Regions from separate parts of the Enterobacter sp. TMH.L2 genome, predicted to be linked through region 1. Evidence: predicted binding sites of a transcription regulator. Region 1 holds the regulator's gene; each other region holds the start of a gene.
What was found. The regulator CRP, encoded in region 1, controls carbon source genes, mostly activating them, when cyclic AMP is high. The targets are predictions, from matches to a motif close to ATGTGANNNNNNTCACAT.

Region 1 (10,080 bases):
AGCGAGTTGAACAGCGCATTGTGCGCCTGGTTGACCCGCATACGCTGCCAGGCCAGCGGCGTGGGCTCTGGATCGTTGCTCAATATCAGCCGAATAGCGTCCTGGTCCGCCTCCAGCGCGTCGTGGGCGTTCTGACGCAGCAGGCCGGTTTGCCACTGTGGCCACAGCCAGATCATGCCGCCAAAGGCGATCAGGCAGCCGAGCAGAGTGTCTATCAGCCTGGGAATAATGTAACTCTCGGCGCTGAGGGTGATGAGCTGCAGGGTATATACCGCCGTGACGGTGAAGCCAATGGTGGCCCAACCGTAGCTTTTGCGGATAAACAGGTAACTCACCAGCGTAATCATTAACATCGCCAGCAGGGTGTAGCTGTCCGGGACGTGGAAGTGCAGGGTGATACCCGCGATACACAGCCCTGCCATGGTACCTGCCGCCCTGTGAACAATGCGCACCCGCGTTGCACCGTAGCCGTTTTGCGTCACGAACATCACCGTCATTAGGATCCAATACGGCTTTGGCAGGTGTAAGAAGGAGCCCAGCAGGCTGGCAATGGTCAGCATCACACCTAAGCGCGCGGAGCTGCGCAAAGCGGAGGATTTAAACGAGAGATAGCTTTTCAGGGCCGGGAAAAACGGTAAACGGCGTTCCCTGTCCTCCATTAAATCCCTCACGTACAGCGGCCGCTGGGTTTTCAGTACCCGGGCAATGCGGCTGAAGTGGTAATGGCAGAACTGCCCCACTGGATTGTCCGGATTCTGGCGGGCGATTTTTTCCAGGGCGTCGATCTGCTTATCCATGGTAAAGCGCGTTGGATAGCGGTGGTAAAGAATATCGTCTGCCAGCACGCGCAGGCGCGCGGCGATGGTTTGAGCATTCCAGCGGATCACGGCTTCCGCATGGCTTTGCTCGACCAGTTTTTGCACCTCTTCAGGCTGATGCAGGCTAACCGAAATGTGTTCCTGCAGATCCAGCGCAACCTGGAAAGCGCGTAACAGACGCTTGTAGCCGTTTTGCTGGTTGGCCGATAGCATATGCAGCTGCTGGTAGCAGGTAGTGATCAGGTCGACGGCTTTTTGCTGGCGGGCCAGCAGCGGCGGCAGCGCTTTTTCCGGGTCGGTATGCTGGGTCAGCAGGCTGTACTTTGCTTCGCAGTAATCTGCCAACTGGCGGTACAGCAGGCTGAGCGACTCCCTGAGCGGTTGTTCACGCCATAGCCGGAACCAGAACCAGTTGAAGGCGCCGTACCAGATGGTGCCGAAGATATAGAGCACCATGGGCTTCCAGATCGGCATATTCCCGGCCATGCTGAGCGTAAAAATAGCGGCGATCAGCGATGCGGGCAGCAGGCGGGCGTGAAGTGAGCTGATTTCTGCCGTCACACCGAGCAGCAGAGCCATGACGATCAATATCGCCGGCAGCGGGATGTGGGTGTAAAGCAGCAGAAGCTGCAGGATAAGGCTGCTGAGAGCGAACAGACTGCCGCCGATGATCAATCGTTTGAAGAAGCGCTTGTGCGGCGTGTCCAGCCCGGCAATGTTGCAGCAGGCGGGAACTAACGAGAAGAGAAGGCCGTTTTGCAGGCTGCCAAGCAGCAGGCCGACAGCCACGGGAAGACACAGCACCAGCGTTTGCCGCAGCGCGTAGTTAACTTCTGGGTGGTAAATTAATCTCTTCCACATAGCCTGAATTGTAGAGACAAAAAAGGCGTGTTACCGAAGCGACACGCCTTTATAAGGGCTAATTAACGGGTGCCGTAAACGACAATCGTTTTACCGTGGGCGGAAATGAGGTTCTGATCTTCCAGCATTTTCAGAATACGGCCAACGGTTTCGCGGGAGCAGCCCACGATCTGACCGATTTCCTGGCGGGTGATTTTGATTTGCATCCCGTCCGGGTGGGTCATGGCATCCGGCTGTTTAGCCAGGTTCAGCAGCGTCTGAGCAATGCGGCCGGTCACGTCGAGGAAGGCGAGGTTGCCAACTTTCTCAGAAGTTACCTGCAGGCGGCGCGCCATCTGGGAAGAAAGACGCATCAGGATGTCCGGGTTGACCTGAATCAGCTGACGGAATTTTTTATAGGAAATTTCAGCTACTTCACAGGCTGACTTGGCGCGAACCCAGGCGCTACGCTCCTGGCCTTCTTCGAACAAACCTAATTCACCAATGAAATCACCCTGATTCAGATAAGAAAGGATCATCTCCTTGCCTTCTTCATCTTTAATCAGAACAGCTACGGAGCCTTTGACGATGTAGTACAGCGTCTCCGCCTTTTCACCCTGGTGAATCAGCGTGCTCTTCGACGGATACTTATGAATGTGGCAATGAGACAAGAACCATTCGAGAGTCGGGTCTGTTTGCGGTTTGCCAAGCACCATGCGCGGTTATCCTCTGTTATAAACTGGCTACCAAAGACAAGACGCGGAACCTCTTGTCTGGCGTTGCAATCGTGAAATTTTCCCAAGCCCTGGGAGCTGGCGGGCAGGTTAACCCTGCGGCCTGTAATTAGTCGTTTCCTCTGCTTACGGCATAAACGTCTCTGTATCGCAGCAGCATCCGGATTGTTTTAGCATAGCTTTTGGTTAGTGTCTTGTATTGTCTCGTTTCAGCATGACCTGGATCGCCTTACGTTGCCAGTTTTCACGTAGACGCGTAATCTGAAAGAAATTTTTATTACGGGAGTAGGTAAAATGCAGGCACGTGTTAAATGGGTGGAAGGCATGACCTTCCTCGGCGAATCCGCTTCTGGCCACCAAATTCTGATGGACGGGGACTCCGGGGATAAAGCGCCAAGCCCGATGGAAATGCTGCTGATGGCCGCGGGCGGTTGTAGCTCAATTGACGTGGTGTCGATTCTGCAAAAAGGCCGCCATGATGTGACGGATTGTGAGGTGAAACTGACTTCCGAACGTCGTGAAGAAGCACCTCGTCTGTTCACCCGCATTCATTTGCATTTTGTTGTGACCGGGAAAGAGCTGAAAGAAAGTGCGGTTGCCCGCGCCGTTGAGCTGACCGCAGAGAAATATTGCTCGGTGACGTTGATGCTGGAGAAAGCCGCAGAGATTAGCCACAGCTACGAAATTATTGAAACCTAAGTAGAAAAGGGCGGTATACAGACCGCCCTTACGCCATCAGGCAATTTTCCTGCCTTCTGCCAGCCGCTGCACCAGCGGGGCCATGATCAGCTCCATCGCCAGCCCCATTTTCCCGCCCGGTACCACCAATGTATTGATGTGGGAGATAAACGACCCCTGCAACATTGCCAGCAGATAAGGGAAGTCGATGTCGTCCAGCCCACGGAAGTGAATGACCACGAAGCTTTCGTCCAGCGACGGAATGGCTCGCGCGGCAAACGGGTTAGAGGTGTCTACCGTCGGAACGCGCTGGAAGTTGATATGGGTACGTGAGAACTGCGGCGTAATGAAGTTGATGTAATCGTCCATGGAGCGCACTACGGAATCCATCACCGCTTCCCGTGAATGGCCGCGTTCGCTGGTATCGCGCACCAGTTTCTGAATCCATTCCAGGTTAACGATGGGCACCACGCCTACCAGTAAATCGACGCAGTCGGCGACGTTATGTTGAGGGGTGACTACACCGCCGTGCAGGCCTTCGTAAAACAGGACGTCAGTGGGCTCCGGGAGCGGCTGCCAGGGCGTAAAAGTACCCGGCACCTGGTTCCACGGCACCGCTTCATCGTAGGTATGCAGGTATTTACGCGCTTGCCCTTTGCCGGTCTGGCCGTATTCGATAAAGGTTCGTTCCAGTAACCCGAAGTCGTTGGCGTCTGGCCCAAAGTAACTAATATGGCGGCCAGCATCGCGTGCTTTGCGGATAGCCATGTCCATTTCCGGGCGGGTATAGCGGTGGAAACTGTCGCCTTCAACTTCAGCGGCGCGCAGGTTGAGCTGCTGGAAAATCTTGCGGAAAGCGAGGCTGGTGGTCGTGGTGCCGGCGCCGCTGGAACCTGTGACCGCAATAACCGGGTGTTTGGCTGACATAGGGTGAAAACTCCGTGAGGGATCGGAAAAGAGATCTGTATCTGCTTGTTATACTTTTCAGCCAGTATAGATCACCCTGCCAGTCAGCGGTCAGCCGCGAAACTGCCCGCGCGGCATAATGTTCACCGTTTCATGGAGTTCAGACCAAACCAGCACGGCCTCGCCGCTTTGTAACTGGCGCTTCACGTCGGCGACTTTTTGCGTCAGCGAGCGCTCCTGCTCACCATAATCGGTGCCTTCCCGTAATACAAAAGATTCAATCAAATTGTCGAGCGTTTCAGGGTCGAGATCTTGCCAGGGAATGATCATTTCAGTGGTCCAGGAAGCGGGTTAGCCAGTCGGGAATGCGCTGCTCAAGCCACATCTGTGGGCGCAGCAGAGTCCCGCCGACAAAGCCAACGTGGCCGCCGTAAGTCGTGAGCTGGTAGTGGATATTGGGTGGCAGCGTTTCGCGATCCGGGATGACGTGGTGATCCATAAACGGGTCGTCTTTGGCGTGGATAATCAGCGTCGGAGCGGCAATTTCCGGCAAAAGCGGCATGGCGCTGCACTGGCGATAGTAGTCCAGCGCGTCGGCAAAGCCATGGATCTTCGAGGTAATTAAGTCATCGAACTCGCGAATGCGGCGCAGGCTTTTCAGCTTGCGGAGGTCGATAGGCAGCGAGCCAGGGTAGCTCTTCAGCTTACGGGCGGCATTTTTCTTCAGCAGATTCAGCAGGTAATGCTGATAGACGCGCGAGAAGCCCTGCTCCATGTGGTAGCAACACTGCTCAAGCATCAGCGGGGCGGAAACAATCACGCCGGCTTTCAGCGTGCAGGCAGCGCCCTGTTTTGCCATCAGGCAGGCGAGCATGTTCCCACCCAGCGAAAAACCAACTGCGGCGGTGGGGACTTCACCGTAGCGCTGGTTTAACCATTCGAGGAAGTAAGTACCGTCTTCGGTTTCGCCGGAGTGATAAATGCGTTCTTTACGGTTCGGCACGCCGCTGCAGCCGCGAAAATGCATCACCACGCCCAGCCAGCCGCGTTTTTTCGCCGCTTCTATCATGCCGTGAGCATACGGGCTGTGGAGGCTGCCTTCGAGTCCGTGAAACACGACCAGGCGAGGTTTGTGCATAGCGGTTTGCGGATCTTCGCTCCACGCAAGATCGACAAAATCCCCGTCCGGCATATCCAGCCGCTGCCAGTGGGGTTTGAAATTGATTCGACGACGAATCAAACGTGGGATCATGGTTTGCAGATGCGGGTTACTGAGTCCGCGCATCGGGCGGAAATCGTCACCTTCATCATGATGAATATTCAATTCTAAAGGACTTGTACTGGCCATATCACACTGTTAGTTTCGTTTAGTTCGCTAATTATTCTTCGGGTGTGGAGCACCCAATTCATGGACTTAACGCTTTTTCTTTCGATGCTGGGCTTTCTCTGGGTCGCCGCCATCACACCTGGCCCTAATAATACGCTACTTACCGCATCCGGGGCGAATTACGGTTTCTTCCGCAGCCTGCCGCTGATGATTGGCATCATGCTCGGAATGCAGTGCATTTTAGTGCTTGTTGCCTTCGGCGTAGGCAGCTTAATCCTGCTTTACCCCGCTCTGCACCTTATCCTGAAGATTGCCGGGAGCGTTTACCTTTTGTGGCTAGCCTGGAAAATTGGCACCGCGAAATACGAGCGCCTGGAAACGGATGCGGCCCCGCCGTCTCCGGTACCTTTCTGGCAAGGTGGCCTGCTGCAGGTGATTAACCCTAAAGCGTGGCTGATGGCGCTGGGCGCGGTAGCCAGTTTCAGCCTGGCGGGCGCAGCCTACCTGCATTCCGTGGCGATGATTAGCGTAGGGATTGCGCTGGTGAACATTGTGGCCGGGGTTATCTGGATAGCCTTTGGCAGCCTGATTGGCCTGTTCCTGCGCAGCCGTCGCTCCTGGGCTATTTTCAACGTCAGCATGGGCGTGTTAACCGCCGCCTGCGTGCTGCTTATCTGGCGTTGAGGGCAAACCCTCTCCTCGCGAGGAGAGGGAAACGTTCGCGTTTAGTCGGCCTGCAGCATCTGTTCAAGCTGTTCCTGAATATCCAGCCATTCCATCTCGCACTCTTCCAGCGCCGACTTCACTTTTACCTGCGTTTGCAGGCATTCGTTCATCTCGGCTTTACGGCTCTGGTCGTAGATAGCGCTGTCTGCCAGCTTGTCTTCTACTTCTGCAAGCTGAGCGTTCAGCTTTTCCATCTGCTTTTCAAGCTGGGTAATTTGCTTGCGCAGCGGCTGAGTTTGGGTGCGAAGTTCGGCTTCACGGCGCTTCTGGTCCTTGCGGGCCTGGGCGCTGTTGGCATTATCTTTCGCTGATTCCGCGGGCTGATTCTCCTGTTTTTGCAGGTCGCTCAGCCACTGTTGGTAATCCTCGAGGTCGCCATCGAAAGCTTCCACTTTGCCGTCGTGCACCAGGTAGAGATCGTCCGTGGTGGAGCGCAGCAGGTGGCGGTCGTGCGAAACCACAACCAGCGCGCCCTCAAAGTCGATTAGCGCTTCGGTCAGCGCCTGGCGCATGTCGAGATCGAGGTGGTTCGTCGGTTCATCGAGCAGCAGCAGGTTAGGGCGCTGCCAGACAATCAGCGCCAGCACCAACCGGGCTTTTTCACCGCCGGAGAAACGCGCCGTTTGTTCCGTGACTTTATCGCCCTGGAAACCAAAGCCGCCCAGATAGTCACGCAGTTGCTGTTCCAGCTCGCGTGGGGCAATACGAGCCAGATGCTGAAGCGGCGATTCATCGGCGCGCAGGTATTCCAACTGATGCTGGGCGAAGTAGCCGAGCTTGATGCCTTTGGCCAGGCCGATGTCACCCTGCAGCGGCTGTAATTCACCGGCCAGCAGTTTGATTAACGTGGATTTCCCCGCCCCGTTTCGGCCCAGCAGGCCAATACGCGAGCCAGGAACAAGGTTCAGCTTGATGGAGTTGAGGATCACTCGCTCGCCGTAGCCTGCGCTGACCTTTTCCATCCTCAGCAGCGGGTTGGGAAGGTTTTCTGGCGCACGGAAGCTGAAGTGAAACGGGTTATCGACGTGAGCCGGGGCAATCAGCTCCATGCGCTCCAACATTTTCACGCGGCTCTGCGCCTGCTTGGCTTTGGACGCTTTAGCTTTAAAGCGATCGATAAAGCTTTGCAGGTGGGCCACTTTTTGCTGCTGGCTTTCGTACATCGACTGCTGTTGAGACAGGCGAGTTGCGCGCTGGATCTCAAACGACGAATAGTTGCCGGTGTACTCGAACATATTTTCCTGTTCGATGTGGATAATTTTATCGACCACCGGATCGAGGAAGTCCCGGTCGTGAGAGATAAGAATCAGGGTACCCTGGTAGCTTTTCAGCCAGCGCTCCAGCCAGATGACCGCGTCCAGATCGAGGTGGTTAGTTGGCTCATCGAGCAGCAGCAGGTCGGAACGGCAAATCAGCGCCTGGGCAAGGTTAAGACGCATGCGCCAGCCGCCCGAGAAATCGCTTACCGGGCGTTCCAGCTGTTCATTGCTGAAGCCCAGACCGTGCAGCAGGCTGGAGGCGCGTGAGCGAATGGTCCACGCATCGACCGCGTCCAGCTTGCCGTGAACCAGCGCAATGGCGTGACCGTCGTTGCGTTCGTTGGCGACGTTTAGCTCGGCTTCCAGCTTGCGGAATTCACGGTCGCCGTCGATCACATACTCTATCGCCGGCATCGCAAGGGCGGGCGTTTCCTGATTCACCCAGGCAAGCTGCCAGTTGCCGGGAAAGCTTGCGCTCCCGCCATCGGCGCTTATCTCGTTTTTCAGCAACGCCAGCAGCGTGGATTTCCCGCAGCCGTTTTTACCCACCAGGCCGACTTTTTGCCCGGGGTTGATGGTGGCGGTGGCGTTATCCAGCAGAACGCGGGTGCCGCGACGAATTTGTAACGAGGAGAAAACAATCATAAAGCGCCGTATGTTCAGAGTATGTTAAATTGTCATTGTAATTCGTTAACATGTCGCCTGGGCAACAGGTCGGGCTGCATGGTAGCCCAAAATAATGACTATGACGACGCCCTGGAGGGTAATGATGTCGCAGCCGCCGAAAGTTTTGCTGCTGTATGCCCATCCGGAATCCCAGGACTCGGTGGCTAACCGGGTTTTGCTTCAGCCGGCTCTGCAGCTTGAAAATGTGACCGTGCACGATCTCTACGCGCACTATCCCGATTTCTTTATCGATATTTATCACGAACAGTCATTGTTGCTGGAGCACGATGTCATTGTTTTTCAACACCCTCTTTATACCTACAGCTGCCCTGCGTTGCTGAAAGAGTGGATGGATCGCGTCCTAAGCCGGGACTTTGCCAGCGGCATCGGAGGCAACGCGCTGGCGGGAAAGTACTGGCGCAGCGTGATCACCACCGGCGAGCCGGAAGGGGCCTATCGCTATGACGGCTATAACCGCTTCCCCTTAACCGAAATTTTACGACCTTTTGAGCTCACCGCGGCGATGTGCAAGATGCACTGGCTGATGCCGATTATCGTTTACTGGGCTCGCCGCCAGTCTAAGCCGGAGCTGCAAAGCCACGCGAAAGCTTATGGTGAGTGGCTGGCGAATCCGTTGCCGATGGGAGGCCGTTGATGGAAGGTTCTGATTTACTGTTGGCGGGGGTGTTGTTTCTCTTCGCGGCGGTTGTTGCTGTCCCGGTTGCCGCACGTTTAGGTATTGGCGCCGTGCTGGGTTATTTGCTGGCAGGTATCGCTATTGGTCCCTGGGGCTTAGGGTTTATCAGCGATGTTGATGAAATCCTGCATTTCTCCGAACTGGGCGTGGTGTTCCTGATGTTTATCATCGGGCTGGAGCTGAATCCGTCGAAGCTATGGCAACTGAGGCGCTCTATCTTTGGCGTTGGGGCGGCGCAGGTGATTCTCAGCGCGGTGGTGCTCGCGGGCCTGCTGATGCTGACGAATTTTTCCTGGCAGGCGGCAGTGGTGGGCGGCATCGGCCTTGCGATGTCTTCCACAGCGATGGCGCTGCAGCTGATGCGCGATAAAAGCATGAACCGCAGCGAATCCGGTCAGCTAGGCTTTTCGGTCCTTCTGTTCCAGGATCTGGCGGTGATCCCGGCGCTGGCGCTGGTGCCGCTGCTGGCCGGAAACGGCGACGATCATACCGACTGGATTAAAGTCGGCCTGAAGGCGTTGGCGTTTATCGGCATGCTATTGGGCGGGCGCTATTTGCTTCGCCCGGTTTTCCGCTTTATTGCCGGCTCCGGGGTGCGTGAAGTCTTTACCGCGGCTTCGTTGTTGCTGGTCCTTGGCTCGGCGCTGTTTATGGATGCGCTTGGGTTCTCTATGGCCTTGGGGACGTTTCTGGCTGGCGTGCTGCTGGCGGAAAGTGAATATCGCCACGAGCTTGAGATTGCTATCGATCCGTTCAAAGGCCTGCTGCTGGGGCTGTTCTTTATCTCTGTTGGCATGGCACTGAATCTGGGCGTTTTGTTCACCCATTTACTGTGGATTGCAGTGAGCGTGGTTGCGCTGGTGGCGGTGAAAGCCACCATTTTGTATGGCCTGTCGCGGGTGTATGGTTTGCGCAGCTCTGAGCGGCTGCAGTTTGCGGGCGTGCTAAGCCAGGGCGGCGAATTTGCCTTCGTGCTGTTTTCCGCGGCGGCCTCACAGAAGCTGTTCCAGGGCGATCAAATGCCGCTGCTGCTGGTCACGGTTACGCTGTCGATGATGACCACGCCGCTGCTGATGAAAGGTGTGGATGCGATTCTTGCCCGGCGGTTTAATCCGGGCGAGGAAACAGAGGAGACGCCTTACGTTGAGGACGATCATCCGCAGGTTATCATCGTCGGATTTGGGCGTTTTGGTCAGGTGATAGGCCGCCTATTGATGGCGAATAAGATGCGTATCACCGTTCTTGAACGGGATATCAGCGCCGTAAGCCTGATGAGAAAATACGGTTATAAGGTGTATTACGGCGATGCGACGGAAGTGGAACTGTTGCGTTCGGCGGGAGCGGAAGAGGCCAAATCCATTGTTATCACCTGCAATGAGCCGGAAGATACGATGCGGATAGTCCATCTCTGTCAACAACACTTTCCACA
Region 2 (10,080 bases), 2.2 Mb from region 1:
TTTCCAGCAGCCGATTGGCTTATCTCTTCCTGACTGGCAGCGCCGCCCGCTGCCGGAGCGCGTCACGTTAAACGGACAGTTTTGCCGCCTCGAGCCATTAAGTGCGGCTCGGCACGGGGCGCAGCTTTGGCAGGCCTGGGGGCAGGCTGAAGATGCGCGAGGCTGGACTTATCTCAGCGTTGGACCGTTCGATACCGAAGCCGACTTTATGCAGTACATTGCCGGGGCAGAAACAAGCGCCGATCCTTTTCATTTTGCCGTGGTGGATACCGCCAGCGGCCAGGCGCTGGGCACGCTGTCGCTGATGCGCCTTGACCCGGCGAACGGCAGTATTGAAGTCGGCTTTGTGGTGTTTTCGCCGTTGCTGCAGCGTACCGCTCTGGCCACGGAAGCCCACTTTTTGCTGATGAAGTATGCGTTTGAAACGCTGGGCTACCGCCGCTATGAGTGGAAGTGCGACAGCCTGAACGGGCCATCTCGCCGCGCGGCGCTGCGTCTGGGCTTCCGTTTTGAAGGCGTGTTCCGCCAGATGGGCATCTACAAAGGGCGTACCCGCGATACGGCGTGGTTCTCTATCACCGATGGCGAGTGGCCGCTGGTGAAAAGCGCGTTTGAACGCTGGCTTGCCGCGGACAATATGCCTCACGGCGTACAGCGTGTTGGGTTGGCGGCTATTCGCGACGCACTTAGCCGCCAGAAAAGTGAACCCGCTCGGCAGGTGAATGTCCGCCTGCTAACGGCGGGCGACCGGGCGCAGTGGCAGGCGCTCTGGCAGGGCTATCTGACCTTTTATGATGCCCAAATCAGTGACAGTGTCACCGATTTGACCTGGGAACGTATGCTGGATGCGCAGGAGCCGCTGTGGGGATTCGGGGCTTTTGATGACCAGGGAACTATGCTTGGTTTCACTCACTTTCTCTATCACCGCAGTACATGGTCAGCAACCAACTACTGCTACCTGGAAGATCTGTTTGCGACGCCGCAGGCGAGGGGCAAAGGCGTTGGTCGGGCGCTGATTGAAGCGGTACGTCAGCATGCTGGAGCCAACAACAGTTCGCGCCTGTACTGGCATACCCATGAAACCAACGCCACTGCGCAGACGCTGTATGACAAAGTGGCGAAGAAATCCGGCTTTATCAAATACGAAAAAGACGTGTAATCACGAGCGCCTCGTCAGGCCGTTATGGGCTGGCGAGGCGGCGTATTCATGCCGATCACGATGGCGTAGTAAGCCAGTACAATTGTCGCCATCAGTACCACGAACAGCATGTAAGGCGGCAGCCAGCTCAATAACAGCCCGGTGACCAGCGGGTTGCAGGCTCCACCAAGCCAGCCGAGCTGCTGGGCGGCAAAGTAGCTTGATTTCAGCCCCGACGGCGCGATGTTGTCGACAAGCATGTATTCCCCGGGCGCGTAGATCAGCTCCCCAATGGTAAACACCAGCGAAGACAAGCCCCACAGCCACAGATTAGTGCCAGAAATCATAAAGCCGCCGAGGCCGCAGACGAAAAACAATGTGCCGTAGAACATCATCTTTTTGATGTTATCGGGACGAATGTTTTTACCCAGGAAGTACTGGAAAGCGACAACCACAATGGCGTTGACCGACAGCACGACGCTGACCACCTTTTCCGCCAGCCCGGTATCGCCGATAACAATCGCATATTGCGACAGGCAGCCGGCGAACGCGCCGTAAACCATCGAGCCTAAAAATGCCGAGGTCGTGAACCACATCAGCTGTTTGTCGCGCAGCATCATACGCGGCGACGGCAGCACCTTGTCTTCCACTTCCGTAGCGCGGCTGCTCACCGGCTGGCTTTGTACGTAACGGGCAATCATCAGAATCGGCAGCAAAGCGGTCATGGCGGAGAGCCAGAACGGCAGATTGGTGCTGTACATCACCACGAAGGTGCCTATCGGCGGGCCAACCGTCCAGCCAACGTTGACGAAGGTGTAGTTGAGGGAGAAGATTTTGGGCTTCAGGCTGATGTCCAGCGTTTCGGAAAACCAGGCTTTCACCACCACGGAGAACACGGTGTAAGAGCAGTTGATAATCGAGTAAAACAGCACCACCAGCCCGGCGTTGTGCACCAGCGGGATAACCGCAAAACCGCCGAGGAAGATGACGATAGCCAGCAGCATCGCTTTTTTCTTATCAAATTTATCCGCAAGGATGCCAAACCACAGGCTGAAGATCACCCCGGCCACCAGTGCGACGGTAATCGCCAGGCCGATATCCGTCAGCGCCATCTGGTATTCGCGCGAAAGATAAATGGTCATAAATGGCAGCGTCAGACCTCGCCCGATAGTCAGCAGCAGCGAAGAAATAAGTAACGCAGTTGTTGCAAGTTGTTTGCCTGCAAACAGATTTCTGAGGGCGGTCATGGCGGCCTGTTTAGTCATCGTGAGGTAAGAGAACAAGAAAGATTTATCACGAAAAATCAGCCTGGTATAGCAACCAAGTCTGACATAAGCACGATACATCACATCTGTACTCCTGACAAAAAGTGGGATCTGTATCTATTTACTCAGGGGGATAAGGTTTATTTTTTTACAAATCGATAATAAATACAGGGCGGGACAATGACGCGTAAAGATGGATTGCTGGCATTGCTGGTGGTGGTGATTTGGGGCGTGAATTTTGTGGTGATTAAGCTGGGGCTGCACAATATGCCGCCGCTGATGCTGGCGGGGCTGCGCTTTTTGCTGGTGGCGTTTCCGGCGCTGCTGTTTGTGGCCCGGCCAAAGCTGCCGTTCCGGCTGCTGGCGGGCTATGCGCTGACCATCAGCTTCGGGCAGTTTGCCTTCCTGTTTACCGCGATCAAGTTTGGCATGCCCGCCGGGCTGGCTTCACTGGTGCTGCAGTCTCAGGCGTTTTTCACCATTATTCTGGGAACGTTTTTCTTTGGCGAGCGGCTGCAGGCTAAGCAGCTGGCCGGGATCACCCTGGCGGTCTTCGGCGTGCTGGTGCTGATTAAGGGCAGTTTCGAAGGCCAGCACGTCGCGCTGCTCGGCTTTATGCTGACGCTGGCGGCGGGCATGAGCTGGGCGTTCGGCAATATCTTTAACAAGATGATCATGCAGCATGAACAGCGCCCGGCGATCATGTCGCTGATTGTCTGGAGTGCGCTGATCCCGGTGCTGCCGTTTTTTGCGGCAAGCTGGCTGCTGGATGGCCCGGCAACGATGCGGCAAAGCCTGGTGAACATCGATACAACGACCATTCTGTCGCTGATCTACCTGGCGTTTATCTCTACCATTGTGGGCTACGGGATCTGGGGCACGCTGCTGGGGCGCTATGAAACCTGGCGCGTAGCTCCACTGTCGCTGCTGGTGCCTGTGGTGGGTATGGCCAGCGCGGCGTTGCTGCTCGGTGAAAAGCTGACGGTAATGCAGTTGCTGGGCGCGATGCTGATTATGGGCGGGCTGTATATCAACGTTTTTGGTCTGCGTTTTGGCCGGTCGGTGAAGCGGGCCTCATCCTGATATTCGCGGCACCCGCCCAGCATCGGGCGGGTCAGCCTTTATCTTACGAACGTGAATGACCGTGGTAGTACGGGGAGCCCAGCTCTTCTGAACGTTCAGCTGCCGTTTGCTGCGGGCCTTTAGACAGTTGACTGCCGGAGCAGGTGATCATGTTGCCGTAGTTGGCCTGGGTGGCGTTGAAGCTGCCGGACTGCTCCGCAAGAGCGTTGGTTGATGCCAGCGCCAGAAGGAGCGCGGCTGCGGAGATGACTTTCATATTTCCTCGGTTACGTCTGTAAATCGGACGGTGATGCGTTAGTTACACAAACTGCAATACTGGTTGTACGGGTGCAGATACTTGCCTTCGCCAGCGAGACGGGTTACGCGGTACTTGTGCGGCGGCACCGAGAAGTAGTTCTTGAAGGTGCGGGTTAACGTCTGCTGCGATTCAAAACCGTAGCGCTCGGCCAGATAAAGGATCGGTTCGTTGCTCTCTTTAAGCTTCAGGGCGATTTCGGTCAGCTTACGGTTGCGGATGTACTGGCCCATTGAGTGGCCGGTTTCTTTTTTAAACATCCGCTGCAGATGCCACTTGGAGTAGCCTGAGCGCTGAGAAACCTTCTCCAGCGAGAGCGGGGTTTCCAGGTTCTCTTCAATCCACCCCAAAATGCTTTGAATTGTGACCGCATCATTGTTGCGTCTGGACATCGTTTCACCTCTTTGCAGGTTTACGGCAATACCTTTTTCAACAGGCGATAAAGCGTATCGACTTCGTCGTCCGTAAGGTTTTTAGTGAGTTCTTTATGGAGGCTAAGCCCCACCAGGTTTCGGCATTCTTCACACAGCGCCACGCCTTCCGGCGTCAGCCTGATCAGAACGCCGCGCTTATCGTTGGGGTTCGGCAAACGCTCGACCCAGCCTTTGCACAGCAGGCGGTCCAGCATTCGGGTTAACGCACCGAGGTCAACGGAAAGCACTTTTTTCAGCTCGACTGGGGTAATACACACTTCATAGTGAATGGAGCACAGCACCTTAAACTGGGTCGCGGTGATATCCAGCGGGGAGAGCGAATCGTTTAACAGGCGATCTTTATGCTGATTCACCATGTGGATCAATCGCCCGAGGGGGATCATTTCGTTAAACAGATCACAGGTGCTTTTCACTATGTTTGCCCAGGCAAGTAGATTAGTCACGGCAGATACTATTGCCGAGGCAAGTATAAGTCAACGTGATGATTCAGCCGATGCCACGAAAAGCTAAAACGCTTCAACAGCGGTCAGTAAACTGCGGGCTGCTATAGTCTAACCTGCGCTATAGCTGTTCAATAAAGGACAAAAAAAGGATAAAAATATGATGGATTTACTCAGGGCTATCGGCCTTGGCCTTGTGGTACTGCTGCCGCTGGCGAACCCGCTCACCACCGTGGCACTGTTCCTTGGGCTTTCCGGGGACATGAACAGCCGGCAGCGCAATCGCACGGCGCTCATAGCTTCGGTGAATGTGTTCGCCATCATGATGGTGGCGTATTACGCCGGGCAGGTGGTGATGAACACCTTCGGGATTTCGATTCCCGGGCTGCGTATTGCCGGGGGCTTGATCGTCGCCTTTATCGGCTTCCGTATGCTGTTCCCGCAGCAGAAAGCACATGAATCCCCGGAGGCGAGAAGCAAGTCGGAAGAGTTAAGCGAAGAGCCGGAAGCCAATATCGCTTTTGTGCCGCTGGCGATGCCGAGCACGGCAGGGCCGGGCACCATCGCGATGATTATCAGCTCCGCGTCTACGGTGCGGGCGGGCTCTGACTTCCCGAGCTGGGTCATTACCGTTGCGCCACCGCTGATTTTCCTGGCCGTGGGCGTGATTCTTTGGGCCAGCCTGCGAAGCTCCGGTGCGATTATGCGTCTGGTGGGTAAAAGCGGCATTGAAGCGATTTCCCGCCTGATGGGCTTCCTGCTGGTATGTATGGGCGTGCAGTTTATTATTAACGGCGTGCTGGAAATTATTAAAACTTATCCCGCCTGATTTGAGCGTGATGGAAAAAAATGCCCTCGTGATGAGGGCATTTTTGTTACTGCGTAGGCTGGGGCCGCTCTTCCAGCGCCACCGGCCAGCGGCGGAACACCAGAATGGACCAGACCAGCGCGATAAGCGCCGGAATCGCGCCGATAAAGCCGATATCTGACATGGAAATATGCAGGCTGACCTGGTTCCCCACCAGCGCGCCCGCGCCAATGCCGATATTAAAGATCCCGGAGAACAGCGACATCGCCACGTCGGTGGCATCCGGCGCCAGGGCCAGGACTTTAACCTGCATCCCCAGGGCCACGATCATAATTGAAATGCCCCAGAACAGGCTGAGCCCGGCAAGGGTGAGTTCGCTTTGCGCGGCGGGCAACAGAAGGACCAGGCAAGCGGCCATCAGCGCAATCGCGCCGGACACCAGCCCCGAAGCGTATTTATTCCCCCATTTGCCAAACAGCACGCTGCCGATGATGCCCGCGCCGCCAAACAGCAGTAAAAGCAGGGTGGCAAAGTTAGCGCTAAGCCCGGCAATTTGCTGGACGAAAGGTTCGATATAGCTGTAGGCGGTGTAATGCGCGGTGACCACCACCGCGATTAAGGCATAGATATTGACCAGCGCCGGGCGGCGGAACAGTTTGGGCACGCTCGACAGCGAGCCAGAATGCTCGCTCGGCAGTTTGGGCAGCAGTTTCATCAGGCAAAACAGCGTGATGGCCGCCACGACGCCAATGACGAAGAAGGTGGTACGCCAGCCGAAATATTGCCCGACGATACGCCCGATCGGCAAGCCCAGCACCATTGCCAGCGCCGTGCCGGTGGCGAGCAGGCTTAACGCCTGCGCTTTTTTGCCCGCCGGAGCCATACGAATGGCCAGGGAAGCGGTAATCGACCAGAAAATGGCGTGGGCGAAAGCAATCCCAATGCGGCTGATGACCAGCACGGTAAAGTTCCAGGCGAGGAACGACAGCACGTGGCTGGCAATAAACAGCAGGAAAATGCTAATCAGCAGGCGGCGACGTTCAACCTGGCTGGTCATCAGCATAAAGGGCAGCGACATCAGGGCCACCACCCAGGCGTAGATAGTCAGCATGATCCCGACCTGCGCGGTTTCCATGCCAAAGCTTTGCGCAATGTCGGACAGCAGGCCGACGGGCACAAATTCGGTGGTGTTAAAAATAAAGGCGGCGACGGCGAGAGTGACGACCCGCAGCCACGCCGTTTTGCGCGAAACGGTAGCAATTGTCATAAGGGAATATGCAGGTAAATAAGGGGTAGGAATGGGGCGATCATAAAACCATCAGATCGGCGACACAACCCATTTTGTGATTTATGTCTCATTTGGGGCTAGCGCCTGGGTACGGTAGAAAAAAAACAGCACAGTTCGGGCGAGTATGTCATGGTAGAGGTGAAGAAAATAACAATGAAAAGCAGGAGTAACGCCAATGCAAGCAATTGACTTTTATATGGTAGACGCCTTCGCAGACGCAACGTTTGGCGGCAACGCGGCGGCGGTTTGCCCGCTCAGCGAATGGCTGCCGGATGAAACGCTGCTGAAAATGTCGCAGCAGCATAATCAGTCGGAAACGGCTTTTTTTGTGACCACGGATGAGGGCTTTGAGCTGCGTTGGTTCACCACCCAGGGGGAGATCAACCTTTGCGGGCACGCTACGCTGGCGGCCTCCCACGTTATTTTCGAGCATCTGGATTACCCGGAGGCGACGATCCGTTTCAGCACGCGTTTTGTTGGCCCGCTGACCGTGACGCGTAGCGGTGAGTGGCTGACGCTGGATTTCCCGGCCTGGGAAACGCAGCCGATTACGCCGCTGCCCGAGCTGCTGGCCACGCTGGGTATTAGCGAGTGTAAAGAGATGCGCGTCGGGCGTGATTATATGGTGGTGCTGGAAAGTCAGGCGCAGGTTGAGGCGATTCAGCCCGATATCAGCGCCATGATCCCGCTGGAGAAAATGGTCTGTATTACCGCCGCAGGCGAAAGCGAGTATGACTTTGTCAGCCGCTTCTTTTGCCCGGGAGAATCGGTGCCGGAAGATCCCGTCACCGGCTCCGCTCACAGCATGCTGATCCCTTACTGGGCGGATAAGCTGAATAAAACCCATCTGCTGGCACGGCAGGTCTCTTACCGCGGCGGGGATCTGCGCTGCCAGTACAAGGGCGACCGGGTGTTGATTGGCGGCAAGGCCGTGACCTATCTGGTGGGGAAAGTGCTGCTGCGTTAACTTGCCGGGCAAAATTCCCCGGGATTAATGAATGCAGTTCATAAAGGCTAGCACGTCGGAGGCGATTATTGATGAATCCGGCCGTGCTAGCCTTATTGCATTCCACTATTCAGGAGAAAAACATGCTTTCTTCCCAGGACGTTATCGTTGTTATCGGCAGCGGATCGATTGCTCAGGCGATTGCCCGCCGCGTCGGCACCGGCAAACATATTTTGCTGGCCGATATCACGCCGGAAAATAGCCAGACCGCGCAGCAAACGTTGCAGCAGGCGGGTTTCCGGGTCAGCACCACCGTGGTTGATGTTCGCTCGCGGGAATCGATTCAAAATCTCGTGAGTCTGGCTTGTGGCCACGGAGAAGTGAAGGGCGTGATCCACACCGCCGGGCTTTCACCTTCCCAGGCTGCCGCTCAGGATATTCTCCGGGTCGATCTTTACGGGACGGCAGTGGTGTTTGAGGCGTTTGGGAAGGTTATTGGCGCGGGAGGTTCCGGGGTGGTGATTGGCTCGCAGTCCAGCCACCGGCTGGATGTGGACGCGCTGACGCAGGCCGAGGCCGACGAGCTGGCAACGCTGCCGCCGGAAAAGCTGCTGGAATTACCGCGAGTCAAAGCCATTGACGACAGCCTGTATGCCTACCAGGTGTCAAAACGGGGCAATGCGCTGCGGGTGATGGCCGAGGCGGTAAAATGGGGGCGGCGAGGCGCGAGAATCAACTGCATCAGTGCCGGGATCGTGTATACCCCATTGGCCTATGACGAGCTGAACAGTGTCGAACGCGGGGAGTTCTACCGAAACATGCTGGCGAAATCCCCGGCGGGAAGAGGCGGCACGCCGGACGAAATTGGCGCCCTGGCTGAGTTTCTCTTTGGCCCGAACGGCTCCTATATCAGCGGGAGCGATATCCTGATCGACGGCGGGGTGACCGCCGCTTATAAGTATGGGGATCTCAAGGCTTAGTTAAGGCACCTGCGAAGGCAATTCCAGCAGCGAAATAAAAGCATCCAGCTGGCGGGTTTTGGCGTCTCTGCGCCACAGCAGCCAGGTATCAAGATAGCGCTTATCCTCCGGCAGCGGCCAGGTGCTCACCTGATGGCTGCCCGGCATACTCTCCAGCATACTCCGTGGCATCAGCGCCAGCCCCGCGCCGGCAATCACGCAGGCCAGCATCCCGTGATAAGACTCCATTTCGTGGATCTTGCCCGGCATAGCCTGGCTGTCGTGAAACCAGCTCTCAAAGTGACGGCGATAGGAGCAGTTGGCCCGGAAAGCGTAAATACTCTCGCCGTTCACGTCGGCCCCGCTGAGAATAGGGGCATGATCGGCGGGCGCGACGACGGTCATCTCTTCGCGATACACCGCCAGGCCCTCAAGGGACGGATGCAGCACCGGGCCGTCAACAAAGGCGGCGGCGAGGCGGCCTTCGAGCACGCCGTCAATCTGGTCGCCGGAAGGCCCGGTGGTGAGAGAAAGGTGGATTTTCGGGTAACGCTGGTTAAAGTTTGCCAGTACGCCAGGAATGCGCACCGCCGCCGTACTTTCTAACGAACCCAGCGCCAGCGGGCCCTGAGGTTCATCGCCGGACACCACCATGCGTGCTTCATCCACCAGCGCCAGAATGCGCTTGCTGTAGGCCAGGAAGCTGTGGCCGGACGGGGAGAGCTTCAGGCGCTGGTTCTCGCGAATAAACAGCGCCACGCCTAAATCAGCCTCCAGCTGCTTGATGCGGGTCGTGAGGTTCGACGGGACGCGGTGTACCTGCTGCGCGGCGGCGCTGATGCTGCCGGTTTCAGCGACGGCGTTAAACATTTCCAGTTGAGTGAGGTCCATGGCTTTCTCAAATCGTGAAGGGTTTGCTTAGTATTATTCATTTTTAAACTTTGTGCCTCAAGGCTACTGTTAACATCTCATTCACCTGTCGAGGCACCACCATGCAATCAGTAACCGGGCAAACCCACGCCATTTCACGCAATCCCGCTACCGGTGAGCGGATTGCGGTTTATCCTTTTGAGAACGCCGCCCGGATTGATGCCGCGCTGGCCCGTAACCAGCAGGCTTTTAACGCCTGGCGCGTTACCCCGCTTAACGAACGTGCGCAAAAGCTGCGTGATTTGGGCGCGGCGGTGCGTAAACACGGCGAAGCAATGGCACAAATGATTACCGCCGAGATGGGCAAGCCTATTTTGCAGGCGCGCGCTGAAGTGGCGAAGTCCGCTAACCTTTGCGACTGGTATGCCGAGCACGGCCCGGCCATGCTGGGGGCGGAAGCGACTCAGGTTGAACACAATAAGGCGGTGATTGAATACCGTCCGCTGGGGCCGATCCTGGCGGTAATGCCGTGGAACTTCCCGCTGTGGCAGGTG
Region 3 (10,080 bases), 170 kb from region 1:
GACGACGCAAATCCTCGCTTTTGGGCCGATGGGAACGGCAATCATGTCTTTTTCCACCGTGGTGCTCAGCCGTATCCCTGCGTCGTACTCCTGCCTCACGATGTCCACCAGCCTGTCGTCGGTGGTCACTTCGACTTTGATGTCGGGATAGCGGGCGGTAAACCCGGCGACCAGCGGCATCAGCACAAGGCGTGAAGCCAGCCGCGAACTGTTGATTTTGAGGGTGCCCATCGGCGTGTCCCGAAACGAGTTCACCTCATCGAGAATAGTATGAATCTCGTCGCAGGCCGGGCGCAGGCGCTCGTAGAGGTTGTTGCCAGCCTCGGTCAGCGAGACGCTGCGGGTGGTGCGGTTGAACAGCCGAATTTTCAGGCGCTGCTCGAGCTGTTTGATGCCGTGGCTGATCGCCGAAGGAGACAGCCCCAGCTCGTCTCCGGCGGCGCGAAAGCTTTTGTGCCGCGCCACGGCGATAAAGGTCGCGAAGTCGGTAAAATTCAGCGCCATTAGTGAAAATCCTTCATTAACCCATCTCAAATACTACGTTTTACAGAATTATCCAGCGGTCGTAAAGTGAACGTACATCCCCACTGTCTGAGATAACTCCATGAAATCAGAGAATATGTATATTGTTTGGGCGCACCCGCGCAGTGAGTCGCTAACCGCGCAGGTGGTGCAGGAAATTCAGGGCGAGGCGGCCGAGTGCGGCATTAACGTCTCCTCCCTCGATCTGTACCGCAGCGGCTTTAACCCGGCGCTGGGCATGGAAGATGAGCCGGACTGGAACAACCCGCAGAAACAGTATTCCCCGGAAGTTCATCGCTTGTTTGGCGAGTTAGAAGATAAAGACACCGTGGTGATCGTGTTCCCGGTGTGGTGGTACAGCTTCCCGGCCATGCTCAAAGGCTATCTGGATCGCGTGTGGAACTTCGGCCTGGGCTACGGGCCAGGCAGCACGCTGGGCAATAAGAAAATCCGCTGGGTGGCGCTGGTCGGCGGCTCACAGGCCGGGTTTGTGAAATATGGCTGGGAAAAAAACATGGCCGATTATATTCACGGCTCAATGGGATATTTGGGCGTGGAAGATGCAAAAATTGAGTTCCTCTATAACACCATCGGCGTGGAAGAGGGGATTGGCGACAGCGACGCCCATTACCAGCAGCTGTTTGCTCAGGCGCGCGGCATTGTCGCGGACTTAGATAACTAACTTTTCATTCCAGCGCGGCATTCAACGTCGCGCTTTCTGCCAGCCGCTTCGCTGTAATTTACTTTCATCCCTTTCTTGCCCGCCGTTTGTTGTCAACGCCCAGATTTTAACTGGATCACATTAGGATTAATCTGCCCCAAAATACTTTGTGAAGTAGGTCACAAATAAATAACAAAGACGTCATAACAAAATGTGATTTTAGTCACATTAAAAGGTCAGTCAGGGTTAAAAATTCCACGGTGTACTTTTTTTACACTGCAATTATGTGATCGTCATCACTCAATGTGGAAGGTGGATCCCTGAGTATTAGTGATCTAAATCACATAATTAGGCGGTTGCTGGACAGATTAACGATTCAGTGCCAGATTCGCGTCACTTTACTGCATAAGGCCGGCGACCCTGCCGCTACGTTAACAATAAACCTCGGGCTGCTTTTCAGCGCGGAACACCAACAAGGGGTATGTGTATGTCATCCGATATCAAGATCAAAGTGCAAAGCTTTGGTCGTTTCCTCAGCAATATGGTTATGCCAAATATCGGGGCGTTTATCGCCTGGGGTATTATCACGGCCTTATTTATTCCTACCGGATGGTTGCCAAACGAAACGCTGGCGAAGCTGGTAGGCCCGATGATCACTTACCTGCTGCCGCTGCTGATCGGCTTTACCGGTGGTCGCCTGATTGGCGGTGACCGCGGCGGCGTGGTGGGTGCGATTACTACCATGGGCGTTATCGTCGGGGCAGATATGCCGATGTTCCTCGGCGCAATGATTGCGGGTCCTCTGGGCGGCTGGGCAATCAAGCACTTCGACAAATGGGTCGACGGTAAAATCAAATCCGGCTTTGAAATGCTGGTGAACAACTTCTCTGCCGGTATCATCGGGATGATCCTGGCGATTCTGGCATTCCTCGGCATCGGCCCGGCGGTTGAAGTCCTGTCCAAAGTTCTGGCGGCAGGCGTTAACTTCATGGTTGTGCACGACATGCTGCCGCTGGCGTCTATCTTTGTAGAACCAGCTAAGATCCTGTTCCTGAACAACGCCATCAACCACGGTATCTTCTCGCCGCTGGGTATTCAGCAGTCCCACGAGCTGGGCAAATCCATCTTCTTCCTGATTGAAGCGAACCCGGGTCCGGGTATGGGTGTTCTGCTGGCGTACATGTTCTTTGGGCGCGGTAACGCTAAGCAGTCTGCGGGCGGCGCGGCAATCATCCACTTCCTGGGCGGTATCCACGAAATTTACTTCCCGTACGTGCTGATGAACCCACGTCTGATCCTGGCCGTTATCCTCGGCGGTATGACCGGCGTGTTCACCCTGACCGTGCTGAACGGCGGCCTGGTGTCTCCGGCTTCCCCGGGTTCTATCCTGGCGGTACTGGCAATGACGCCGAAAGGCGCGTACTTCGCTAACATCGCGGCTATCTGTGCGGCAATGGTTGTCTCCTTCGTGGTCTCCGCCATCTTGCTGAAAACCAGCAAAGTGAAAGAAGAAGACGACATCGAAGCTGCGGCTCGCCGTATGCAGGAAATGAAAGCCGAATCCAAAGGTGGCTCAGCGCCGCTGGCGGTAGGTGCTGGCCTGTCTAACGACCTGAGCCACGTGCGTAAAATCATCGTTGCCTGCGACGCAGGGATGGGGTCCAGCGCCATGGGCGCAGGCGTGCTGCGTAAGAAAGTGAACGACGCTGGCCTGAAAAATATCTCCGTGACCAACTGCGCGATCAACAGCCTGCCGGACGACGTTGACCTGGTGATTACCCACCGCGACCTGACCGAGCGTGCGATGCGCCAGGTGCCGCAGGCGCAGCATATCTCCCTGACCAACTTCCTCGACAGCAGCCTGTACGCTAACCTGGTTGAGCGTCTGGTGGCTTCCCAGAATCTGAGTCAGAAAGAAGAAAAAGTCATGCACAGCCTGGAAGACAGCTTTGTTTCCAGCGAAGACGCGGTGTTCAAGCTGGGCGCGGGTAACGTGTTCCTCGGCCTGAAAGCCAGCAACAAAGAAGAAGCGATTCGCTTCGCTGGTGAACAGCTGGTGAACGGCGGCTACGTGCAGCCGGAATACGTGGACGCGATGTTTGAGCGCGAGAAACTGACCCCGACCTACCTGGGTGAAGGTATCGCGGTTCCTCACGGCACCGTGGAAGCAAAAGACCGCGTGCTGAAAACCGGCGTGGTGTTCTGCCAGTACCCGGAAGGCGTTCACTTCGGTGAAGAGCCGGAAGACGTGGCTCGCCTGGTGATCGGTATTGCAGCCCGCAATAACGAACACATCCAGGTCATCACCAGCCTGACCAACGCGCTGGATGATGAGTCGGTGATTGAGCGCCTGGCGCACACCACCAGCGTCCAGGAAGTGCTGGATTTGCTGGCCGGTAAGAAATAAGACCCTGCCCCTCACCCCTGAGGGGCAGCAGGTGCAAAGCATTACTCCCTCTCCCCTTTTGGGAGAGGGCTAGGGTGAGGGGATTCGCATACAGTATCCTTACCCCAGCCCTCACGGGTGAAATAATCAGGAAGGTTAACGCAATGAAAGCATTACATTTTGGTGCAGGTAATATCGGTCGTGGCTTTATCGGTAAACTGCTGGCGGACGCCGGTCTGCAGCTGACTTTTGCCGACGTAAACCAGGTGGTTCTGGATGCCCTGAACGCGCGTCACAGCTACCAGGTTCACGTAGTCGGCGAGCAGCAGCAGATTGATACCGTCTCCAACGTGAATGCCGTCAGCAGCATCGGCGACGACGTTGTGGCCCTTATCGCTCAGGTTGATCTGATCACCACCGCCGTCGGCCCGGTTGTGCTGGAGCGCATCGCACCAACGCTTGCCAAAGGCCTGGAACTGCGCCGTGCGAACGGCAACGAAACGCCGCTGAACATCATCGCCTGTGAAAACATGGTGCGTGGCACCAGCCAGCTGAAAGAGCACGTCAAGAAAGCGCTGTCTGCTGACGCGTGGGCGTGGGTAGAGCAGCACGTTGGCTTTGTCGATTCTGCAGTTGACCGCATCGTTCCGCCGTCTGAATCCGCCACTAACGATCCGCTGGAAGTGACCGTGGAGACCTTTAGCGAGTGGATTGTCGATAAAACCCAGTTTAAAGGTGACCTGCCGAACATTCCTGGCATGGAACTTACTGATAATCTTATGGCGTTTGTCGAGCGCAAGCTCTTCACGCTGAATACCGGGCATGCTATAACCGCGTACCTCGGTCAGCTGGCCGGGCACCAGACTATCCGCGATGCCATTCTTGATGAGAAAGTGCGCGCCGTAGTGAAAGGGGCGATGGAAGAGAGCGGTGCGGTGCTGATTAAGCGCTACGGCTTTGAAGCCGACAAACATGCCGCGTACATCAAGAAAATCCTCGGTCGTTTCGAAAACCCGTATCTGAAGGATGACGTGGAACGCGTTGGCCGCCAGCCGCTGCGTAAACTCAGCGCGGGTGACCGCCTGGTTAAGCCGCTGCTGGGGACGATTGAGTACGGTTTGCCTCACGCTAACCTGATCAAAGGGATTGCGGCGGCAATGCACTACCACAGCGAGCAGGACCCGCAGGCGCAGGAGCTGAAGCAGCTTCTGGCAGATAAAGGCCCGCAGGCGGCGCTGGCGGAAGTGTCCGGTCTGGATGTAAACAGCGAAGCCGTGACTGAGGCGGTGAAGGCGTATAACGCCATAGCGTAACCCTATGCAGGCGCGGTGGATACCGCGCCTGAAACATGTTTAGTGATGCAGGCAAAAATGGAAGAAACCCAGGCCTTTGAAAACCGCGTGCTTGAGCGACTGAATGCCGGCAAAACCGTAAGAAGCCTGCTGATTGCTGCCGTCGAGCTGTTAACCGAAGCGGTAAATATCCTGGTGCTGCAGGTGTTCCGCAAGGACGACTACGCGGTGAAATATGCGGTTGAGCCACTGCTGGACGGCGACGGCCCGCTGGGCGACCTGTCGGTACGCCTGAAGCTTATCTACGGGCTGGGCGTGTTGAACCGCGCCGAGTACGAAGACTGCGAGCTGCTCATGGCGCTCCGGGAAGAGCTGAACCACGACGGCAACGAGTACAGCTTCACCGATGACGAAATGCTTGGCCCGTTTGGCGAGCTGCACTGCGTGACGGCGCTGCCGCCGACGCCGACCTTCGTTGATGGCAGCGATCCTGAACTGCTGGCGATGCAACGTCAGCGCTATATGCAAATCGTTCGCTCCACGATGGTCCTTTCCCTGACTGAGCTGATCTCCCGGATCAGCTTAAAAAAAGCCTTCCAGAAATAGCCGCTTTTCGCCCTGTCCCTCAGGATCGTGTATCCTTGCCAGCAAGCCATCTTTATTCACGGTAAGTCAAAATGAAAGAAATCGAAAAAGCAGAAATTAAACGCCTCAGCGACCGTCTGGACGCTATCCGCCACGAAATGCCAGGCCTGCACCTGATCAACGAAGCGGAAAAATATGCCGAGCTGGAAAAAGAGCGGCAGAAGCTGGAAATCGAAATCGCTCGCCTGCAGGCGGTGCGTAACCAGAAGCTGAGCAAAGAAGCGCAGAAGCTGGTAGCGCTGCCGTACAAGCGTGCGATTACCAAAAAAGAGCAGGCCGATATGGGCAAGCTCAAGAAAAGCGTGCGTGGCCTGGTAATTGTCCATCCGATGACCGCTCTGGGTCGCGAGATGGAACTGACCGAGATGACCGGTTTCTCCCGCACGGAATTCTGACCGCGTTCTCTTTTCGGTGAAATAAGCCGATAAAACCCGCCTCATCAGCCTGTTAAATCTCCACCCGGCTCTATAGTTAAATGCCGGGTGTGGATTTCTTCTACCCCAGCCCCACCACTGGACAATTTGCCCGCCTTACTGCGAGGCCGCAGGGAATGCCAACCCGTTGTTTATCTTTCTTGCTGCGAGAGTAAACATGAAAAATAAGGCTTTGACTCTGGTTCCCGTCTGTCTGGCCGGTTTAACCGGCATGCTTCCCTTTCCTGCCACCGCCGCCTGTTCGTCGTCAACGCCGAATAGCGGGGACACCGTGACCTGTAGCGGCTCGGGTATTCCGCCGGTGGTTGCCACCGCAGGCAGCAATAACGTTACGATTAATCTCGACTCAACTGTGACCGGGAGTTACTCGCTGACCACCCAGGCGACGCCATTTTCGGTGGACAGCGGCAGCAGTATCAACAGCGCCGGGGCGCTGACTCTCTCTGATAACGGCACGGGCGTGGCGAACCGTGGGGCGCTGTTGCTGGGCGTGAATAACGGTAATACGCTGACTAATGGTGCGACGGGCACGCTGACCACCACCGGGGCCTACAACGACGGCATGGCCGCTAACGGTAATAACAATACGCTGATCAATAACGGCACTATCACCACCAGCGGTAACAATTCTTACGGCATGACCGCAGCCTGGGGGCAGAGCAATCCTGGCGCTGCAGGAAATACCATCACCAATACCGGCACCATCTCCACATCAGGGAATAACGCCAGGGCTATTTCGCTGCTGGGCGGCAGCGGCACGGTGAACAACAGTGGGACGCTGACCACTTCCGGGCGAGATGCGCCCACGGTGTTTTTGCAGGGCAACAACGCCACGCTAAATAACAGCGGCCTGATTCAGGCCACCGGCACCGCGTCCTCCAGCGGCAGCGTGGACGGCGTGGTAGCAAACACGCTCGGCAGCAGTTTTAACACTACGATCAATAACCTGGCCGGCGGGCAGATCGTCAGCAATAACGGCATCGGTATTCGTTCGACTAACGGTAATATCACCATCACCAACGCCGGGCTGATTCAGGGCGGAAGCGGCACGGCAATTCTCAGCGGCAACGGCAGCATTTCGCTGATCCTCCAGACCGGCTCGCAAATTGTTGGCCTGGCCGATGGTGGGCGAGGCAATAACTCCGTGACATTAGAAGGGACGGGTACCTCCTCTAACGCCTTTACCAATTTTCAGACGCTGACCATGACCGGCAGCGACTGGACCTGGGCGGGTACTGGCGCGTTTACCACTGCCCTCGTGCAGAGCGGAACGTTGGATCTTACCGGCATGCTAGGTACCAGTACGGCTTCCGTAACGGCTTCGGTAAGCAACGGCGCGACGCTGCAAGCGAACTCAACCAACTTGCCGCTTTCGGTCTCTAATGACGGGATGGTGCGTTTCCTGCAAAACAGCGACGGCAGCTATTCGGGGAAGATTACCGGCAGCGGAGCTGTTGAGAAAAGCGGTGGCGGCCTGCTGCAGGTAACGGGGGCCAACACTTACACCGGGGGGACAACGCTGACCGGCGGCACGCTGCAGGCTGCAGCAGACAGTGCGCTCGGTGAAGCTACGGGTGGACTTATCTTTAACGGTGGCACGCTTCGGCTCGGCAGTTCGTTCGATCTTGCGACATCCCGTGCGATATCAGTGACTGCCAATAACGGGACGTTTGACACTCAGGGATTCACCTCCGTTGTTGGGCAGGGGATTACGGGGGCTGGTGCGTTAACTAAACTGGGCGGCGGTACGCTGGTGCTCAACGGCGTTAACAGCTATGCGGGTGGCACGGCTGTTAATGCCGGTACGCTGGTTGTAGGCGACAGCGCTCACACCTCTGCGGCAGCTGCAGGCGGCACCACCGTGGCGGCCGGAGCCACGCTGGGTGGTTATGGTACGGTGAATGGTGACGTGACGAACAGCGGAACGCTGGCGGTAACAAATGCGCTGCCGATTCTTTCTGCTGGCCCGCAGGGCAATTTCCAGATTTACGGCAACCTGACCAACGTGGGGCTTGTTCAGCTGGCTGGTAGCGGCGTGGGGAATAGCTTGACCGTAGCCGGAAACTATAGCGGTCAGAACGGCGTGATTGCGCTGAATACGGTCCTGGCGAGTGATGGGGCTGCGTCTGATAAGCTTATCCTCAGCGGCGGTAGCGCTTCGGGCAGCAGCACGCTGAAGGTCACTAATATCGGCGGGGCCGGGGCGCAAACTACGGCAGACGGTATTCAGGTGGTGCAGGCCACTAACGGTGCGACCAGTACGGCAAATGCCTTCACTCTTTCTGGAGGCACCGTCAGCGCCGGGGCTTATTCCTATTATCTCGCCAAAGGCGGCGTCTCCGACGGCAGCGGTGGGAGTTGGTATTTGCGCAATACGGTTGTGCCGGATTCGACAACGTCGGTCACCCCGGCGGAAGAAACGCCTGAGTCCATCGTGGATGCTTCTCACGGCGATGAGACGCTGAATGTCTACCGGCCAGAAGTTGCGCTGTACGCCGAAGCACCTGCCGTGGCCCGCCAGCTTAACCTGCAGCAGATCGACACCTTCCACGACCGTCAGGGCGAGCAGAGTCTGCTGGGCAGTGATAACAAAGCGCCAGCTTTTTGGGCCAGAAGCTGGGGAAGCCATGCGGATATTCATCAAAATGGAGATGTGAACCCGTCCTTCAACGGTACATTGTGGGGGCTGCAGCTGGGGCAGGATTTGTATACCGCCACTGAGGATAATGGGGCGACACATCACTTCGGTATCCTGTTCGGATTCTCCAGAGCGACCGGGGATGTCGATGGCTTTGCGCTGGCAAAACAGGGCATGCGCGTCGGCAAACTGCAGCTGAATAACTACAACTACGGCGGCTATTGGACAAGAGTTGCGGCTTCCGGCTGGTACACGGACGCGGTGTTAATGGGCAGCGCGCTGCGGCTGAATACTAACTCGGTCAACGAGGTGAATGCTTCTTCCAGCGGCAATGCGGTGACCGGCTCTGTTGAGACGGGGCTGCCCGTTTCCCTCGGTGAAGGCGTGACGCTTGAACCTCAGGTACAGCTGATCTGGCAACGAACCTCGCTGGATTCGCTGAACGACGGTGTCTCCGATGTTCGCTGGAACAATGGCAATACCTGGCAGGGGCGGGTTGGGGCCCGGCTGCAGTGGGCGTTTGAGGCGAGCGGCGTGAGCTGGAAGCCTTATCTGCGCGCTAACGTACTGCGGTCATTCGGCCAGGATGATGAAACCGCTTTCGATAGCAGCACAACCATCGCCAGCAATGTCGGGCAAACGGCCGGGCAAATCGGGGCGGGGCTGGTGGCGCAGGTGAGCCAGAACGGCAGCCTTTATGCTACGACAGGCTATCTGACAAACTTCGGCGGCGAACGCCAGCGGGTAGTGACCGGCAATGTCGGCGTGCGCTGGAATTGGTGACTGCTCTGCGGGGGCCAGGGCTTTGCCAGCGTCGCTATTATCATGATGACTTTGTGTTCAGTTTTTTTGAAATAGATAAGCGAATTGTTCCGCTAACAAACAAAGCACGGCGGCGCTATTCTTATCTCATCGAAGGCAGTCAGCCTTCCAACTAAACAAAACGCAAAGGTAATCATCATGAAAAGAATCAAATATTTTGCCGTAGTTATGACTCTCGCTGCTTCCTTCTCCGGCTTCGCTGCGGAAACTCAGCCAGCTGTCAGCCAGAAAATGGGCACCGTATCGGTCAGTGGCGCGTCTAACCTCGACAGCCTGCAACACCAGCTGCAGCAGAAAGCCGAGCAGGCAGGCGCGAAGTCTATCCGCATTGTTTCCGCCGGCGGTGATAACAAAATGTACGGCGTGGCTGAAATCTACAACTAAGTCTTGAATCACGCAGTATGGGCCGCCTTGTGCGGCTCGTGTTTTATCTGAATTCCCGGGCCAGCAGGCCAAAAATCCAGTCATCCTGCCAGCGTTCGTTCAGCCAGTAGTTCTCCCGCAGCGTTCCTTCCGGCTGAAACCCGACTTTCTCCCGCACTTTCTTCGACGGAAAATTTCCGGCGGTGACCGTGGCCACAAGCTTGCGGATGCCGACCTCCGCAAATGCAAAGGCGCACACCTCGTACAGCGATTCATACCCGTAGCCCTGACCGTGAAACGATGGGTCGAGTAAAAAG

Region 2: ACREYP_RS11685 (sugar transporter) is a predicted target of CRP. The motif match lies at 6,805-6,822, and genes of this name have one in related genera.
Region 3: ACREYP_RS00280 (PTS mannitol transporter subunit IICBA) is a predicted target of CRP. The motif match lies at 1,395-1,412, and genes of this name have one in related genera.

What each region holds. Positions count from the first base shown of each region.
Region 1 is NZ_CP193791.1:226,903-236,982, forward strand. It holds gene ACREYP_RS01035 (YccS/YhfK family putative transporter) at 1-1,679, opposite strand, end outside; gene crp (cAMP-activated global transcriptional regulator CRP) at 1,742-2,374, opposite strand; gene ACREYP_RS01045 (OsmC family protein) at 2,687-3,091, shown strand; gene ACREYP_RS01050 (phosphoribulokinase) at 3,128-3,997, opposite strand; gene ACREYP_RS01055 (YheU family protein) at 4,088-4,306, opposite strand; gene ACREYP_RS01060 (hydrolase) at 4,308-5,324, opposite strand; gene ACREYP_RS01065 (LysE family translocator) at 5,385-5,987, shown strand; gene ACREYP_RS01070 (ABC transporter ATP-binding protein) at 6,029-7,933, opposite strand; gene kefG (glutathione-regulated potassium-efflux system ancillary protein KefG) at 8,058-8,609, shown strand; gene kefB (glutathione-regulated potassium-efflux system protein KefB) at 8,609-10,080, shown strand, end outside.
Region 2 is NZ_CP193791.1:2,431,011-2,441,090, reverse strand. It holds partial or broken gene ACREYP_RS11725 (GNAT family N-acetyltransferase) at 1-679, shown strand, start outside; gene ACREYP_RS11720 (GNAT family N-acetyltransferase) at 719-1,159, shown strand; gene ACREYP_RS11715 (MFS transporter) at 1,174-2,385, opposite strand; gene eamA (O-acetylserine/cysteine exporter) at 2,584-3,486, shown strand; gene marB (multiple antibiotic resistance regulatory protein MarB) at 3,530-3,742, opposite strand; gene marA (MDR efflux pump AcrAB transcriptional activator MarA) at 3,781-4,173, opposite strand; gene marR (multiple antibiotic resistance transcriptional regulator MarR) at 4,194-4,628, opposite strand; gene ACREYP_RS11690 (MarC family NAAT transporter) at 4,816-5,484, shown strand; gene ACREYP_RS11685 (sugar transporter) at 5,531-6,730, opposite strand; gene ACREYP_RS11680 (PhzF family phenazine biosynthesis protein) at 6,927-7,718, shown strand; gene ACREYP_RS11675 (SDR family oxidoreductase) at 7,841-8,677, shown strand; gene ptrR (putrescine utilization regulator PtrR) at 8,678-9,547, opposite strand; gene sad (succinate-semialdehyde dehydrogenase) at 9,649-10,080, shown strand, end outside.
Region 3 is NZ_CP193791.1:60,312-70,391, forward strand. It holds gene ACREYP_RS00270 (LysR family transcriptional regulator) at 1-504, opposite strand, end outside; gene ACREYP_RS00275 (NAD(P)H oxidoreductase) at 605-1,204, shown strand; gene ACREYP_RS00280 (PTS mannitol transporter subunit IICBA) at 1,671-3,590, shown strand; gene mtlD (mannitol-1-phosphate 5-dehydrogenase) at 3,734-4,882, shown strand; gene mtlR (mannitol operon repressor MtlR) at 4,928-5,467, shown strand; gene ACREYP_RS00295 (YibL family ribosome-associated protein) at 5,539-5,901, shown strand; gene ACREYP_RS00300 (autotransporter outer membrane beta-barrel domain-containing protein) at 6,098-9,361, shown strand; gene ACREYP_RS00305 (YdgH/BhsA/McbA family protein) at 9,539-9,784, shown strand; gene ACREYP_RS00310 (GNAT family N-acetyltransferase) at 9,828-10,080, opposite strand, start outside.